2 regions of the Rossellomorea sp. YZS02 genome follow, and region 1 is predicted to be linked to the other one. Evidence: riboswitches for the same ligand, from Rfam matches in the RefSeq annotation. Region 1 holds a riboswitch; the other holds the start of a gene.

Region 1 (9,114 bases):
GGCTTCTGTCGTATGATTCTTTGGAGAATCATGAAGCCAATGAATACAAGTTGATGGACTCGATTTGCACGGAGCTGAAGGAAAGACTGTCGGTTCAGATATTCAGTAGCGACGTCCAATTTTTGACGGTCATTCTGAAAGGCTCCAAGGTGCAGGACCCAGATGCCGTATATTATGACAGCATCCTCCTTGGTCATCTCATCAAGAATGTCATCAGAGATGTATCGGAGGATCTCCATGTGGATCTGTCCGATGACTTTTCTCTGTTCCAGGGCCTGCTTGCCCATATGGGACCGTCCATCTTCCGCTTGCAGCAGGAGCTGGATCTGTTCAATCCATTAACGGATGAGATTAAGAAAAAGTATCCCGTCTTATTTTTAGCTGTGAAAAAGAGTCTGGAAAAAGAATTCAAGGATATTTCGTTTCCCGATGATGAAGTTGCATTCATCGTTCTGCATTTCGGTTCGGCCATGCTCATGAATGAAGAAAAGGTCCATATCCAGGCCGTTGTCGTCTGTCCGACGGGAATCGGGACGTCCAAGATGCTCGCAAGCCGGATCCAGCGGGAGCTGACCATGATCAACAAGGTTGAAATCCTGTCGATCAAGGACTTTCAGACGGCGGATCTGGATGAGTATGATATTGTCATCTCAACTGTCAGGCTTCCATTTACGGAAGTGGAGTATATCCTTGTCAGTCCGTTATTAAGTGAAAAGGACATCGGTTTCATCCAAAGCTATCTGCAGAGCAATGTAGAAAAGCTGACGAGGAAGAAATACTTGAAACCTACACAGAAGCAATCGGGAACCGAAGTCAGGGTACTCCTTCAGGAAATCAAGGACGTTCACGCTAGCATGGAAGCCATTCTCACCAATTTCAAGGTGCATCGGAAGCACTCAGCAGGTACTCATGTCAAGATCCTCACTGAAATGGTGGAAGAGGCTGAACGGGATGGCCTCCTTCAACATACTAAAGAAGTTGTGCACAAGCTGATGGAAAGGGAAGAAAAGGGCGGACTTGGAATTCCGAACACGAATATGGGTCTCTTCCATTGTCGGGATGACAAGGTGAAGAAACTGATCTTCCAAGTGGCCCATCTTGATGAACCTTGTAAGATCAAAGGCATGGACGGTGAGGAAATGGAGATGAAAAGCCTCCTCCTCATGCTCGCCCCTGAAGAATTGAGCAGGCGGGAACAGGAAATCCTGAGCCTGATCTCGACAAGCTTAATCGAAGATCACCGGTCGATGATGATCTATTCGTCCACGAACGAAGCGGTCATTTTAAAGAAATTAGAAGAAATTTTTCTGGACTACTTACAAACTAATTTGATAAAGGAATGATGATGGTGAAACAAACCGTACATTTTGGAGCAGGAAACATAGGCAGAGGGTTTATCGGAGCATTATTCTCACAATCAGGTTACCACGTGACCTTCGTGGACATCGCCGAGCAGGTGATCAACAAGCTGAATGAAGAAGGACGCTACGAGGTGAAACTTGCAACGGAAACGAAGGAAACGGAAACAATCGAACATGTATCAGGTCTCAACAACCTTCATCAGGAAGAGGAAGTCATTGAGACGATCGGACAATCCACCTATCTGACGACTGCGATCGGACCGAATATCCTCCCACGGATCGCTCCCCTGATCGCCAAAGGGATTGAAAAACGCGTGGCATCTTCGGATGAACCGTTATACGTAATCGCATGTGAAAATCAGATCGGCGCAACGGATATTTTGAAAAAACATATTATGGACAATCTTAAACAAGAAACGATAGGTCAACTTGAAGGGAAAGTCTACTTCTTCAATTCAGCCGTCGACCGCATTGTGCCGATGCAGGATCAAGGTTCATTGGACGTTCTCGTTGAACCGTACTATGAGTGGGTGGTAGAGACGACGGAAGATATCCCTCATGTTCAAGGAATGACGATTGTCGAAGACCTTGCACCGTTCATTGAGCGTAAGCTGTTCACGGTGAATACAGGTCATGCGGTCATTGCCTACCTCGGTTATTTAGGAGGGAAATCAACGATTGACCAGACATTAGCCGATGAGAACATCGCTGCTCAAGTGAAGGAAACCTTGAAAGAAACAGGGGCTTATCTTGTGAAGCAATATGGTCTTGATGAGAAAGAACATCTGGCTTATATTGAGAAAAACATCGGTCGGTTCAAAAATGCGTACCTGAACGATGATGTGACTCGTGTCGGCCGTGCGCCGATCCGTAAGCTTGGTCCGGATGACCGTTTGATCCGCCCGACGACTGAAGCTCAAAAAGTGGGACTTTCTTATTCATATCTTGCTAAAGCGATTGCCGCAGCCCTGTTGTTCGACAATCCGGAAGACGAGCAGGCTATGGAAATCCAGGGCATGATCAAGGAAAACGGACCTGCATATGTGTTGAAAGAAGTGAGTGGCCTTCCTGTGGATAGTGAAATCGTGAAGGAAGTATTGGATCAGTACGAAGGATTGAAGAAATAATATGGTGGACTGCCGAGTGGGATTCGGCAGTCTTTTTTTATGGAGAAACATACGTGTCCTTTCTGTGACACCTCCGAAAAGCACGCCAATCCTACAGTTATCGCGGGTCCCGTCAACTCCCTTATTTTTCATCATGAAAATGTGAAAATAAAGATAGAATTCCCCACATCCCGGGTGTAAAATAGGTAAAAATAGATTCTCATATTTTGACATGCAGGAGGACACAACCGAATAAAATCTACAGTTATGCCGATTGTTGCTATCGTTTTTTCTAGTTTGGAAGAGTGCATGGATGCTTCCACCAATAAAAGAATTCAGAATGTTAAAAATACGATAAGAGGTTGATGAAAGTTGGCAATGGATACTACTGAAATAGCTGTAAAGGAACAAACGATTTTCCACCATACAGGGAATAAGATCAAGACGGAAGACAGGGAGATCCAGATCATCGCAAAAATGGAAGAGCCACTGGTTGTCGTGCTTGGCAATGTGCTGAGCCATGAAGAATGCGATGAACTCATTCAATTGTCTATGGACCGGGTCGAGCGTTCGAAAATTGGAAATACACGTACAGTCGATGGATTGAGAACGAGCAGCTCTGTTTTTCTGGAAGAAAGTCACGATGTTGTGACACGCGTTGAAAAGCGAGTCTCTCAAATTATGAATATACCTGTCGAGCACGGGGAAGGCTTGCAGATCCTGAACTATAAACCAGGTCAGGAATACAAGGCCCACTTCGATTTCTTCTCGGCATCGGCAAGACCGGTGAAGAACCCGAGGATCAGCACCCTCGTCATGTACTTGAACGACGTAGAGGAAGGCGGAGAAACGTATTTCCCGAAACTCGGTCTGTCCGTCTCCCCGCAAAAAGGGATGGCCGTTTACTTTGAATATTTCTATGATAATCAGGAACTGAACGAGTTGACGCTGCATGGCGGAGCACCGGTTGTCATCGGGGATAAATGGGCTGCGACTCAGTGGATGAGAAGGCAGGTATTTAAATAAGTGAAAAAGGAGGAGTGTCCCAGAGGTGGGGTGCTCCTCCTTTTTAGCTTGCCGATTTTACTTTGTTCATCAAGCTGGTATTCATCCGTTTCACATTTAGGGTATGAAGGATCATCCCTGTGATGATCAGGAGAATGCCAAGCAGGGCGGACCCTGATGGAAAAGGAACAGAAAGGATCGAAGCTTCTCCGATGATGACGAACAGAATCTGGGTGGATTGAGTTGCTTCCACTGCTGCAAGCTTCCCAGGATGCTGTCTCGCCATGTTCGTCGCAAGAAAAAAGAGCGAGGTCGCAATCACGCCGGAGCAAATGGCCACGATAAAGGACTGTGTCACTTGAGACGAATCGGGTGCGCCCGTTTTGAAAAGGGCAAAGCATCCGAGGATCAGCCAGAACGGGGTAGTGGCAATGGTCATGCCCAATACCCGTTGAAACGTATCCAGCCTGCCGCCGCAAACCTCCATCATTTTACGGTTGCCGAGGGGGTAAGCGAACGCTGCGATGATGACAGGAAAGATCCCCGTGAGCATTTCTGTAAGAGACGAGTCGTAAGCATTCTGAAGTTGGATGAACAACACGCCGATAAGAATGATCGAAGAAATGGCGAGAGCCTTTCTTTGAATGGATTGCCTCTTTTTGTTCGGCCCCGTTGTGTAAAAGAGGGGAGCGAGAAGGATCCCCGCCACGATCGTAAATTGCCACGTCCCGGCTACGAGCCAACCCGGTCCGTAAGCAGCCGCATAGGTAAGAGGACCATAAAAAAGAACAAAACCAACAAAGCTCCACATCAGCCATTCAATCGGCTTCTTCTTCATCTCAATCCACACTTGATTTATATTCTTCCTAAAACCTACAATAAGGAAAAGGAAGGGAATCATGAATAGAAATCTCAGAGAGGAACTCCACATCCAGCTTCCCCCGGCCAGTTCCATGGAGCGGTTCAGGATAAAAGTGACAGCAAAAAACATCGATGAAATGATACCTAGAGTCAGTTCTTTCATGAGAAGCACTCCTTTCTGTTGAATATACTATATTTTATTTTATATATATTATAATATACTTTAAATCGTGTTTTATAGAAAGAGGTAGAAAGATGAACAATGATGGTTTATCGTGGCAGGACCCTGAAAAATTAGCGCAGCATGTTGGATTGACATTAAGGAATATACGCAAAGATCGTGGTCTTCATTTACAGGATCTGGCCGCGATCACTGGTGTCAGCACCTTGACTCTTGGAAAGATTGAAAGAGGGGAGGCCAATCCTTCTTTAACGATCATCTGGAAGATTGCGAACGGCCTATCGATTCCGATTTCTGCTCTGCTTGTGGAGAAACAAGAAGTACAGATTTCAAGGGTGAATGAAGGAAGCAAAGTAATCAGTGCCAATGACGCACTGACCCTTGAGCCCATGTTCACTTCCTCTGGATATAGCTCATTAGAAACACATCGTGCGTTTTTGAAGCCTGAAAGTGAATACTGTGCCGATGCACATCAGCCTGGTGTGATTGAGTTTGTCACGGTCATGGAAGGGAGTGTTTGTGTGAAGGTGCAGGAGGAACGATTCGAGCTTGGTCAATACGATTCGATTAAGTTCCATAGTGATAAGGAACACAGTTATATCAATAAAGGTGATACGGAAGCGGTGCTCCATTTTGTGATGATCTATACAGGACGGGTAGATTGAAGCTTATCGATTGGCGATAAGCTTCTTTTTTAGAGGAAGATGATGAATATTTTAGAGGAAGATGATGAATATTGTTTTTACATGTTTTATTTTAGTAGCATTTGGTACCAGGATTCCTTGCACTTTTAAGGAATTGCGTCATTTTTCATGGGTGATTGCGTCATTTTTCAAATAATTGCGTCATTTATGCCTGGGATTGCGTCATTTTAACGATAATCGCGTCATTTTCCCCCTTGATTGCGTCTCTTTGAAAAAAATGTAATTTCCTCATACGGCCACCCCACTCCAAAAATTCTCTTGAAACTTTTCCCACCCCACCCGACTCTAATGAATGACAGGAGGTTAACCAATGGATGTAAAACTCGTGAAAAAAGCCATCAAAGGGAATGAACAAGCATTCGAAAAGCTGATCCACGCAGAAAGCGAGAAGCTTTACCGGACGGCATTCCTATATGTAAGAAATAAAGAGGATGCACTCGATGTGGTGCAGGAGACGGTTTGTAAAGCCTTCACTTCCATATCCCGGTTGAAGAATCCGGAGTACTTCAGCACCTGGCTCATCAAGATTCTGATTCATACAGCGTACGCCACGCTGAAGAAGAAAAAGAGAATCGTCCTTACGGGTGATGAATTTCTCGACAGTGCCATCACTTCAGCTGAAGAATCGGATATAGAAGGCCGGATCGATCTGGTTACAGCAGTGGCGTCCTTGAACAATCACTACCAAACCGTCATTATCTTATTCTATTTCCAGGGGCAGTCCATTAAGACCATTTCGGAAACAATGGGTACGCCGGAGGGCACGGTAAAGACGTACCTTCGCCGGGCAAAATTAGAGCTGAAAAAACTGTTGGAAGGAGTGAATCAGGTTGGACAGAAAATGGTTTGAGGAAGAATTGGATAAGATCGAAGTGCCGAAAGACGACCTGTACAGGTCCATTTCTACAGGTATTCAAAAAGGCAGGAAGCATAAGGTACGTAGAAAAAGGCTCAAGGTGAGTGCCGGCATGACCACAGCTGCTGCCTCTATGATTCTCGTCTCTGGATTTCTCTTCTCCCCGGTGAATAATGCATTAGCCAAGCTTCCGGTACTTGGTGGGATCTATGAAAAAGTCGGATCCGGAGTCGGGAAAGAACTTTATTCAAGTGATAAAGTCACCGAGGTCAACCAGGCAGCCACTTCCAATGGTGTTGATATCACGATCACAAGCACCTATTACGATGGGAACGTTATTGGGGTCACGTTTAAGGCGAAGGGAGATGACCTTTCCATCGAACATATGGATGAAGGCAATCGTCCCGTGAGTGGTTACAGCTATCATCTTTTTGATGGGAAAGATCAGAATCAATGGGGTGCAGGAAGCTCGGGTCTGAAAAAAGAGGGAGAAGAATTCATAGGTTCCATCGAATTTTATAAGGATGGAAAAGAACTGCCGGAGGACTTCACCCTTCCATTGACGTTCACCCATATGGCCGATGTGAACGGCACATGGTCCTTTGATGTACCAGTGAAGAGGATTCCTTCCGAAACCATTCAAACAGATGCAAGGACAGTATCACCGGATGGGGAATTTGAGCTGCAGATGACTTCTGTTACGAAAGGAAAAGCGACGACGATACTGGAATATACGTATACGGTAGAGTCCGAGAAGGATAGCTTAGATCTGATCGTGTTTGATGACCTTGGGAACAGGTTGTCGAAGTCGAGTGCGGAGGTACTTCAAACCAAAGAAGTCCATGGGAAAGTAGAAAAGACGGTAAGGGAGCTCTTTACGAGTAAACTCAATGATAAGGCCCATTCGCTGAAAGTACAGGCAGACATGAAGCGAGTGGATGATGATGCCCTCCACTCATTGAAATCAACCATTCCATTTCACATAAAGAGTCCACGTTTCGGTTATCAAATCACAGTAGAAGATATCCAAAACACTAAGGGGAAGGTGACAGTCAATTTCACCATAGACGATATCAAAGAAAAACAATTTCGATATGACATTCTAGAGAATATTGCTCAATTCGTTCAGATGATACCATCTAGCGATATTCACAGAGATGACAAAGATGAACTAGACTATAATAAGATGTTGAATCATATGATCAGAAGTACTGAAACGAAAACAATTGATAAGGCTGCTCTCCGTTATCAAATCACTTTTGACTTACATAAGGATGCCGATCTGGATGACTATTCATTAATCGTTCCATTCGAAAGCTTAAGCCGAAACGATAAGCCGATTGAAATGGCGCCCTTCGAAATTAAATTGAAGTAAACTGAATCCCTGGATACAATTCCAGGGAGTTTCTACTAAAACCAATTGACAACCATTTCAACAGAATGATATAGTTATGCCAATCAAATAAACAGTCACTCTCTGATAATAGAGGCGCGAGTATGAAGAGTACCTTCTTTGAGAATATTGGATTCCGGGATAAGTAGGGAAAGGCAGATCGCCGAAGCAGAAAATAGCCAATTCTATTTTTTGTTGGGCCAGCATTGAAGAAATGTTGGACTGTCACAATGCAAAGGTTGTGGAGCACTATTGAAGAGATGTTAATACAGAGTCTTCATCATGTTTCCGTTAACTTTGGTGAAAAACCGTATGAGCATCTGCTTCATACGGTTTTTTTGTGTTTTTTTAGAGAGTCTAAAGGAGTAAAGGATATGAGTACAGTTGATGTGAATGTTCAAGGTGATTTAACCATCGGTGGGATGGGTACAGGTGAGCTGGTCGAAAGATACGGCACGCCGTTGATGGTGTACGATGAAGGGATGATCCGCGGGAATGCCAAGTTGTTTCGGGATGCGTTCAATGAAAGTGGTATGAAATATCAAGTTGCCTATGCGAGTAAAGCGTTCCTTTGTAAAGAGATGGTGCGACTTGCAGCACAGGAAAATCTTTCACTGGACGTCGTGTCTGGCGGGGAATTGTATACGGCCCTTGAGGCGGGATTCCCTGCTGACCGGATTCATTTCCATGGGAACAACAAATCCGAAGAAGAGCTCCTTATGGCTCTTGAAGCGGAAATCGGCTGCTTTGTTGTCGACAGTTTCCTTGAGCTTGAATTGCTGCATGACCTTGCAAAAGAGCGTGAACAGCAGGTTCAAATCCTGATCAGGGTCACCCCAGGAGTGGAAGCCCATACCCATGAGTACATCACAACAGGACAGGAAGATTCGAAATTCGGATTCAGCATTTCGAATGGACAGGCAAGTACAGCGATTCAACTAGCCATGAGAAAACCGTACTTCACCTTACTTGGGCTTCACTCTCATATCGGATCCCAAATTTTCGAACAGGATGGATTCGATCAGGCGATTAAGGTACTTGCTGATTTCATGCAGCGGATGCGCATCGAATTCGATATGACGATGCCGGTGTTGAATATTGGTGGAGGGTTTGGTGTCCGCTATACGGAAGAAGATCGCCCACTGCCGATTCCGACGTATGTAAAGGGCATTACGGATAGTGTGAAAACGTACTTTTCGAAGAATGAATATCCACTTCCGGAAGTTTGGGTGGAGCCGGGCCGAAGCATAGTGGCTGAGGCAGGTACGACGTTGTACAAAGTGGGATCAAAGAAAATCATTCCAGACGTGCGGACATATGTGGCGATTGACGGAGGGATGACGGACAATATCAGACCTGCACTGTATCAGGCAAAGTATCATGCGATGCTAGCCAACCGTCCTAATGAGGAATGCACGGAGCTTGTGAGCATTGCCGGGAAGTGCTGCGAGTCAGGGGACATGCTGATCTGGGATTTGATGCTCCCACCGACGAATTACGGGGATATTCTGGCAGTGTTCAGTACTGGTGCTTATGGGTATTCCATGGCGAGTAATTATAACCGGATCCCAAGGCCGGCTGTCGTGTTTGTGAAAGACGGTGAATCCCGTGTCGTGATCGAGCGGGAGACATACGCGGATCTTGTAC
Region 2 (7,091 bases), on a different contig from region 1:
TGGCAAAAAGAATGGAGATAACAGCTGAAAGTCCTCCACCGAATAGAACGGCTTTGTTACGGGAAATCCCGAACTTCTCAGAGACTGCTGCTACATACGTTTCTGAGATCGATATTAACGATGACAGTCCGGCAAGGACCAGCGAAGCAAAGAATAAGAAACCAAATACTTCGTTGAATGCCGGGAATTCGTTAATGATCTGCGGGAAGACGACAAACGCTAGTCCTACGCCGCCACTTACTACTTCCTGCACACCAACACCTTGCGATTGAGCCATGAAACCTAATGCGGCAAACACCCCGATACCGGCCAATAATTCAAAGCCTGAGTTACTGAAGCCAGTGATGAAGGCATTGTTCGTAATATCCGATTTTTTCGGAAGATAACTTGAGTACGTGATCATGATGGCAAAGGCAATGGATAAGCTGAAGAATATTTGCCCGTATGCTGCCACCCAAACGCCAGGATCAGCGATTTTGCTGAAGTCAGGTTTGAAGAATGCATCAAGTCCATCCATCGCCCCAGGTAACGTTAAAGCGCGAACAACAATAATTAAGAATAAGATAACAAGTGCTGGAATAAAGATTTTATTCGCTACTTCGATCCCTTTCTTTACTCCTTTGAAAAGGATACCAAGTGTTACGGCCCATACGATGACAAGCGGGATGAATACTCCTGGAACCACGCTTCCCGTCTGACCTGCATCAACCGAAAGTTTTAAATAATCGCTGAACAGGAAGGATTCTGTATCCTTTCCCCAACCTAAGTTGAAAGAAAATACGCTGTACGACATCGCCCAGGCGATAATGACGGCATAATAGGTGGAGATGACGAAGGCAATTAATACCTGCCACCAGCCAAGCCATTCTGTTTTCTTATTAAGACGGAAATAAGATAAAGGTGCTGAACCACGGTACTTATGACCGATTGTAAACTCAAGTACTAATAATGGAATCCCTGCTGTCAAAAGAGCGAATAAATAAGGAATGAAGAATGCTCCCCCGCCATTTTCATACGCTACTGCCGGGAAACGCCAAATGTTCCCTAGACCGATTGCCGATCCGACAGCAGCTAGAATAAATCCTGCCCGTGTACCAAACTGTGCACGATTTTCCATGCTGTTCCCCCCTAGTTCTTTCCAACTACCATTTAATAGGTATTTGAAATTTTTATATTTTCAGATTATTTATAATCTAAAGTCAGTATAGCTAGTTCCGGGACAATTGTCAAAGCTTTATTTTAGTGATTTCATAAGAATTTCACAAAAATCCGGCAGTACTATTTCACTATAAGAATTTTGTCGGAATTTGGAGAATGGGAGGCGATAGAATCATAAAGTGAATTCATCCTCCATACAAGAAAAAAAACCAGAAGCCGTTTGGCTTCTGGTCTTCATTTCCATTATTCTGCAGATGCAGGCTTTGCTTTTTCACCGAACAGAAATGCGATTGCCAGGATTAATATGATGACAACCACGAGTCCCAAGATGGTGCTTCCCGTAAATCCTAATACCAGGTATCCGATTGCGGCTACTACCGCACCAATAATCGCATATGGAAGCTGCGTGATGACGTGATCGATATGGTTGCTTCCTGCACCTGTAGAGGAAAGGATCGTCGTGTCTGAGATCGGTGAACAGTGGTCACCCAGAACAGATCCCGCAAGCACCGCTGCCATGGCAGGAAGTAAGATCGTTACATCTGACGCTGCAGCAATTTCTCCGGCGATCGGCAGGAGAATTCCGAACGATCCCCAGGATGTTCCCGTTGAGAAGGCCATGATTCCGGCAACAAGGAATAAAATGACCGGAAGTGCCTGCATCGGTAAGTTAGATTGCTCTACCAGACCGGCAAGATACGTTCCTGTTTGCAATTGGTCGATAAGCGTGACGATGGTCCAGGCAAAGATCAGGATGTAAACAGCCGGAAGCATGGACTTGATTCCTTCCAGTACAGCCGTTCCTAGAGCACTTCCTTCAATTCCTTTTAGGCTTACTTGGCGAAGGAAGAAGATCAGGGCAACCACAAGTCCGAATAATCCACCGTATAGTAACGATTTGGTAACATCCGTATTTTCAAAAATAGGCAGTAGATCAAAGGATCCCACCGCTTGATAACCAGTCCATAGCATCATGGAAACTGTACCGATGACAAGAGCCACAATCGGCCAGACAAGATCGCCCACAGATCCTTTTGAGCTGACTGGAAGATCGTTTTTCAATTCACCGGGAATTTCTTTGCCGGGATCATAAAGATCTCCGGTTTCAATGGCACGTACTTCATGCTCTTTCATTTTACCGAAATCAAGACCCTTATAGGCAACCATTACAACAAGTAAGACTGCTGCCCATACGTAAAGGTTCATCGGGATCATTTGAATGAAAGCTGAAAATGCCGTATATTCCGTGATACTGTGAGCAGTAAGAATCGAACCGATGATCCCGATAATATAAGCTCCCCAGCTGGAAATAGGTGAAACAACACAGATCGGAGCCGAAGTTGAATCAATGATATAAGCTAATTTTGCTCGTGAAATTCTGTGACGATCGGTGATGGGCCTTGAAACCTGACCGACAGCAAGGGCATTGAAATAGTCGTCAATAAAAATGATGATACCTAATACCGCAGCCAGAAGCTGTGCACCCTGCCTTGTCTTCACTCGTTTCATCGCCCATTCACCGAACGCGCGGCTTCCGCCTGAGATATTCACAAATGCCGTGATAACACCGAGAATGAGTAAGAAGAAAATGATGTAGACATTCCAGGTATTCAGTCCGCCATCTGCGACAAAGATACCCTTAAAGGCGTCCCATATAAAGCTGAATGTTTTGGGTATTGATAAATCCGCCAACAGAAAGGCAGATGCGACAATCCCTACTCCCAATGAAAGCAGGACCCGTCTTGTGAGTATAACCATAAGAATGGCTAAAAGGGGTGGTAATAATGAGTAAATCGTGTTTTCCATAGTGTCCTCCTCCTATTTGATAGGGGGGAACCATCGTAGCATGACAGAGGATAATAAAAAAAGGCAACGATAGAGAAACTATCATTACCTTTGTTAGTAACGTAAGTGCTCCATCACGATCTGTAGCTCCCCATTATAGAGATTTCCCTATAATGACAGTGTTATCCTTCTTCAAGACAACCCCAGCAAATATCCCTTTGACAAGCATATTTACTTCGGCAAAGATTCCCTTTCATCTGTTTTCTTCGTTGTCATCCTCGAACAGATTACTCTTGAACCCTGCGCCTCTACCCCATCGGACTGATGATGTGGTGTGTTATAAAATTTTCTTTATTAATATAACAAACTATCATTCTTTTGACAACTTTTTTTCCGTACTAATTTGTGGGAATTTCAATGGATGGTCCGGAATCTCCTCCACCATTGTTATAAAATTGCGGTACATCCAGATGAACCGTTCCCATGGCAACCAGGATATCCTGCTTAATCGTTTCGGTTTTCGTTGCAAATGGGATGATGATCTGTACATTTACTTCAAGCTCCACAAATACTTTCACTACTGCGTTATTGATGCCAAACTGCTCTACCGTCGTTTTCACATCGGAACGCACGTCACCGATGGAATGAAAGCGAATGGGTATCTTCGGCCCCAGGTTTCCGAGTAAAACGTTGTTCGTAGCCTGACCTAGAGGGACGGAATACGTAATGCCCTTCGATGCTTTCGACTTCCCTTCATCAATTTCCACTTCAGTGAGGAACTCCAGATTTTCAATATTCCCTGCCTCAGCTTCCTGAAGATTCTGTTGGACCAGATTCGTGATTTCTGCCTGGACCCTGTTGATGGTCTGCGTATTGTATTTAAACGAAACGATATCGCCTTCCTGGTTCTTCACTTCTTCAGTTATATCCGAAATATCCAGTACATCGGCAATCTTCTTATTGATCGCTTTATTAATCACCAGGGTACCAATCCTGCTGGTCTGTGTCTCGGCATAAGCAAGAAGGGTCGGTTTCAACCCTTTGTTAATGATCCATAATCCAAATCCAGTTGAGATCATAAAAAACAAAAATGTAATGATCATCACATGTCGAAAAGGCAGTGGACCTCCTCTTCGGGGTTTGTAGGTTTTGAACTTTGACAAAAAAATCCCCCCTTACAAGCTATTTGTATGCTTGGTAAGGAGAGATTAACGCAAAAATTTATGTAATCTTCAGAGATTGCGGTTCATAATCGGGGTCAAAGCCTGTAATGACCTTATCCAGTTCCTTGCTTAAATCCAAAGGATAAGGAGAATTCAGTTCCTCGCCGCCCTCTTCGATGATACGGATCACTGGTCTGTCCGTCACCCCTTTATTTTGATCGGTGACGATCCCTTTCCTCCCATCATTTAGCTCGACGATCATTCCAGTAGGATAGATGGCCACCGATGAACGGAAGGCTTCGATCACCTGGGAATCAAACAGAGATCCAGAACCCGCATACAAGACCTCCAATGCCTGATGAGGAAGCATGGCTTTTCTATAAACTCGATTCGAAGTCATGGCGTCAAATACATCGGCCACAGCGATGATCTTTGCAAAAGGATGAATGTCTTCTCCCTTGATCCCCCGTGGATAACCGGAGCCATCGAGCCTCTCATGGTGCTGGTACGCACAATGGGCGATGATCAGGGATACAGAATGAAGCTGTCTCAGAATGTCAAAGCCATGCTCCGAATGTTTCTTGATTTCACAGAATTCGTCTTCTGTGAGTTTACCCGGCTTGAGAAGGATCTCTTCAGGAACCAGCATCTTGCCGATGTCATGAAGGATCGCCCCCACTCCAAGCTGCTCCAGCTGCTTCTGGGACAGCTTGAGTTCAAGCCCGATGGAAAGCGTATATAACGTTACATTGAATGAATGATGAAAAATATAGGAGTCATATGTAAACACATCTGTCAAAATGGTGAGAAGATCATGGTTCGCCTTGACCTCTGACAGGACGACATCTATCACCTGTTTCAACTGCTTGGCACTATTCTCAATCATGAATAACCCTGGCTGCTCTTTAGAGGTACTTATTTGATTGAAGGCCGTCTCAATATTTTGGATCGCCTGCTGCCGCACTTTACTCGAAACGGACCCCTTTACATGGATTCCACTGGAAAGAGAGTCTTCAATATAGACATACTGAATACTAAGCTCCTTCAACCTGTAAATCATGCGTTCTGTAATAGGAACGTTATCATGAATCAAAGCTTGACCTCTCATATTATATACCGTTGTAGCTAGAACCATGCCGGGTTTTAAAGCCCGAGTTGATATAAGCCTCATAGAATTCTCCTATGTAATTCTTTCATTTTTCGACAAAATTTCCTAGTATCTCCATTATAAAGGATAAAAATGATCTTGCAAGGTGTATTTGGTTAAATATTCATGAAAGAATATTGAAGAAATAAGGGGGATTAGATGGGGTTTTTTGGATGTGAAGCGGGTTAGATACGGGACTCAATTTCCTTTTTTTGTTAAAATACGCAATTGCGGGTGACTTTGACGCAATAATTAAAATAATGACGCAATTACGGTCGGTTTTGACGCAATAAATCATATAATGACGCAATCACGGTCGATTTTGACGCAATTATCCTTATACCAGCAATGTGAAAATGTGATAAATCCCTTTCTACATGCGGGATCCACCTACCAATAGCTCAAATTCCCCCTTAATGATTCTCTTTCTCCCATAACAAAGACCAGTTACTCTGTTATGAGCACTGGTCATTCTCAACTTTTATATCATCTTTAACAGCGCATCCCTGCCAGCCATCCCTGTATGGATACCGAGATTCGCAGCTTCGTAGGTGATGGACTCCAGTGGCGCATCCAGTAGCTGATCAATGGTTTTCACACCGACCGCTCTTCCGGCGATGATCCCCCTGTCCTTTAACTTCTCATTCAGCAGCGCAACATCAAGTGCCCCACACATGATATATCCTTTTTCACTCGTCACGACGAGGAGATTGGTTTTCGGAAGTTCAACAGATATGGCTGTAAAGGTATGTCCTCCAATGGTAATTGGAGATACATTCATCATATTTCATCGCTCCCTTCACTCATATGTATGTTATGAATGAAGAAACGGTGACCTATTTACTGCTTTAATTTCCATTCCAAAACGTCCCGTAAAAACTCCGGCATAAAGTACTTTTTCTCAAGCCTTTGAAGGTCTGGAAAGAAGTGACCGAAAGTGAACATATCAGGAAGCGCCAGTTTGTACATTTTTGAAGGCTCGATCGGGGAGTCTCCAATCAGGATATCATGGTTACTGAAATGAATATTGTAATATACAAATCTACCCATCACTTTCCCCCTGAACCCAAGGCCCTTCACTTCAAGATTCGGCCAATCCTCATTGAGAGTCTGCTTAATGATTTCCTTCAGCTCAGCTCCCTTCATCCAGATCATACATGGGTTGATGGGATGGGGAAGGATGCTATGCAAATCCTGCTTTGTCACTGCTCCCTCATGAAGACCATCCATAAGAAGACCTGAATTCAAGAATCCGCAATCAGCACTACACCATTCCACAAGTGCTGCACAAAGCCTGTCAGGAAGGAGGGATGGCTGAAACCAATCGACTGGGAGAGGTGCTTTCAGCCGGGTAATCTCTTGCTCTAATAATTTTTCCCCCTTGCGAATCCAATCAAGAATCTCCTCTTCTTCCCCCTCAACTGAAGGAAGTTCATGCTGTTCATATAACACTGCCTTTTTTTCTACGATTTGCTTTGTAGCCGTATCCACTTCAATGGTCACATGACCGACGTAGTGACCATATTTCCCTCCGGCACCCAGCATGGTCCCTTTCACCATTTTGCCCACAGGTAATACATGGTGGGTATGTGCACCGAGAATGACGTCTATTTCAGGGAATTGCTCCCCAATCATCTCGTCATCCTTGATTCCTAAGTGCGAAAGCAGAATGATCATATCCACTTTGGGATGAAGCTCGTCAACCAATCTCTTTAATTCATCTATTGGTGAAGTGATATTCCAGCCGAGCGCTTCGTAAAAAGGCTTGAAATAGGCCGTTAATCCAATGACACCAATCTTCCCTCCTCTACCCGTCTGATAAATCCGGTGAGTATCTA

What was found. A riboswitch is a leader RNA that binds a small molecule or an ion and turns the genes downstream of it on or off. The one in region 1 is predicted to bind lysine.
Region 2: it holds a riboswitch for lysine, as region 1 does, so the genes downstream of both, SLH55_RS11940 (Na+/H+ antiporter NhaC family protein) here and lysA (diaminopimelate decarboxylase) in region 1, are expected to answer to the same signal.

What each region holds. Positions count from the first base shown of each region.
Region 1 covers NZ_JAXBLY010000002.1:104,868-113,981, reverse strand. The annotation lists gene SLH55_RS02775 (BglG family transcription antiterminator) at 1-1,343, shown strand, start outside; gene SLH55_RS02770 (mannitol-1-phosphate 5-dehydrogenase) at 1,349-2,488, shown strand; gene SLH55_RS02765 (2OG-Fe(II) oxygenase) at 2,846-3,493, shown strand; gene SLH55_RS02760 (multidrug resistance efflux transporter family protein) at 3,537-4,496, opposite strand; gene SLH55_RS02755 (XRE family transcriptional regulator) at 4,589-5,179, shown strand; gene SLH55_RS02750 (sigma-70 family RNA polymerase sigma factor) at 5,529-6,068, shown strand; gene SLH55_RS02745 (DUF4179 domain-containing protein) at 6,049-7,449, shown strand; lysine riboswitch at 7,551-7,727, shown strand; gene lysA (diaminopimelate decarboxylase) at 7,842-9,114, shown strand, end outside.
Region 2 covers NZ_JAXBLY010000011.1:3,981-11,071, forward strand. The annotation lists gene SLH55_RS11935 (sodium-dependent transporter) at 1-1,117, opposite strand, end outside; gene SLH55_RS11940 (Na+/H+ antiporter NhaC family protein) at 1,402-2,964, opposite strand; lysine riboswitch at 3,080-3,262, opposite strand; gene yunB (sporulation protein YunB) at 3,342-4,106, opposite strand; gene SLH55_RS11950 (HD-GYP domain-containing protein) at 4,165-5,277, opposite strand; gene SLH55_RS11955 (YunC family protein) at 5,735-6,037, opposite strand; gene SLH55_RS11960 (bifunctional UDP-sugar hydrolase/5'-nucleotidase) at 6,094-7,091, opposite strand, start outside.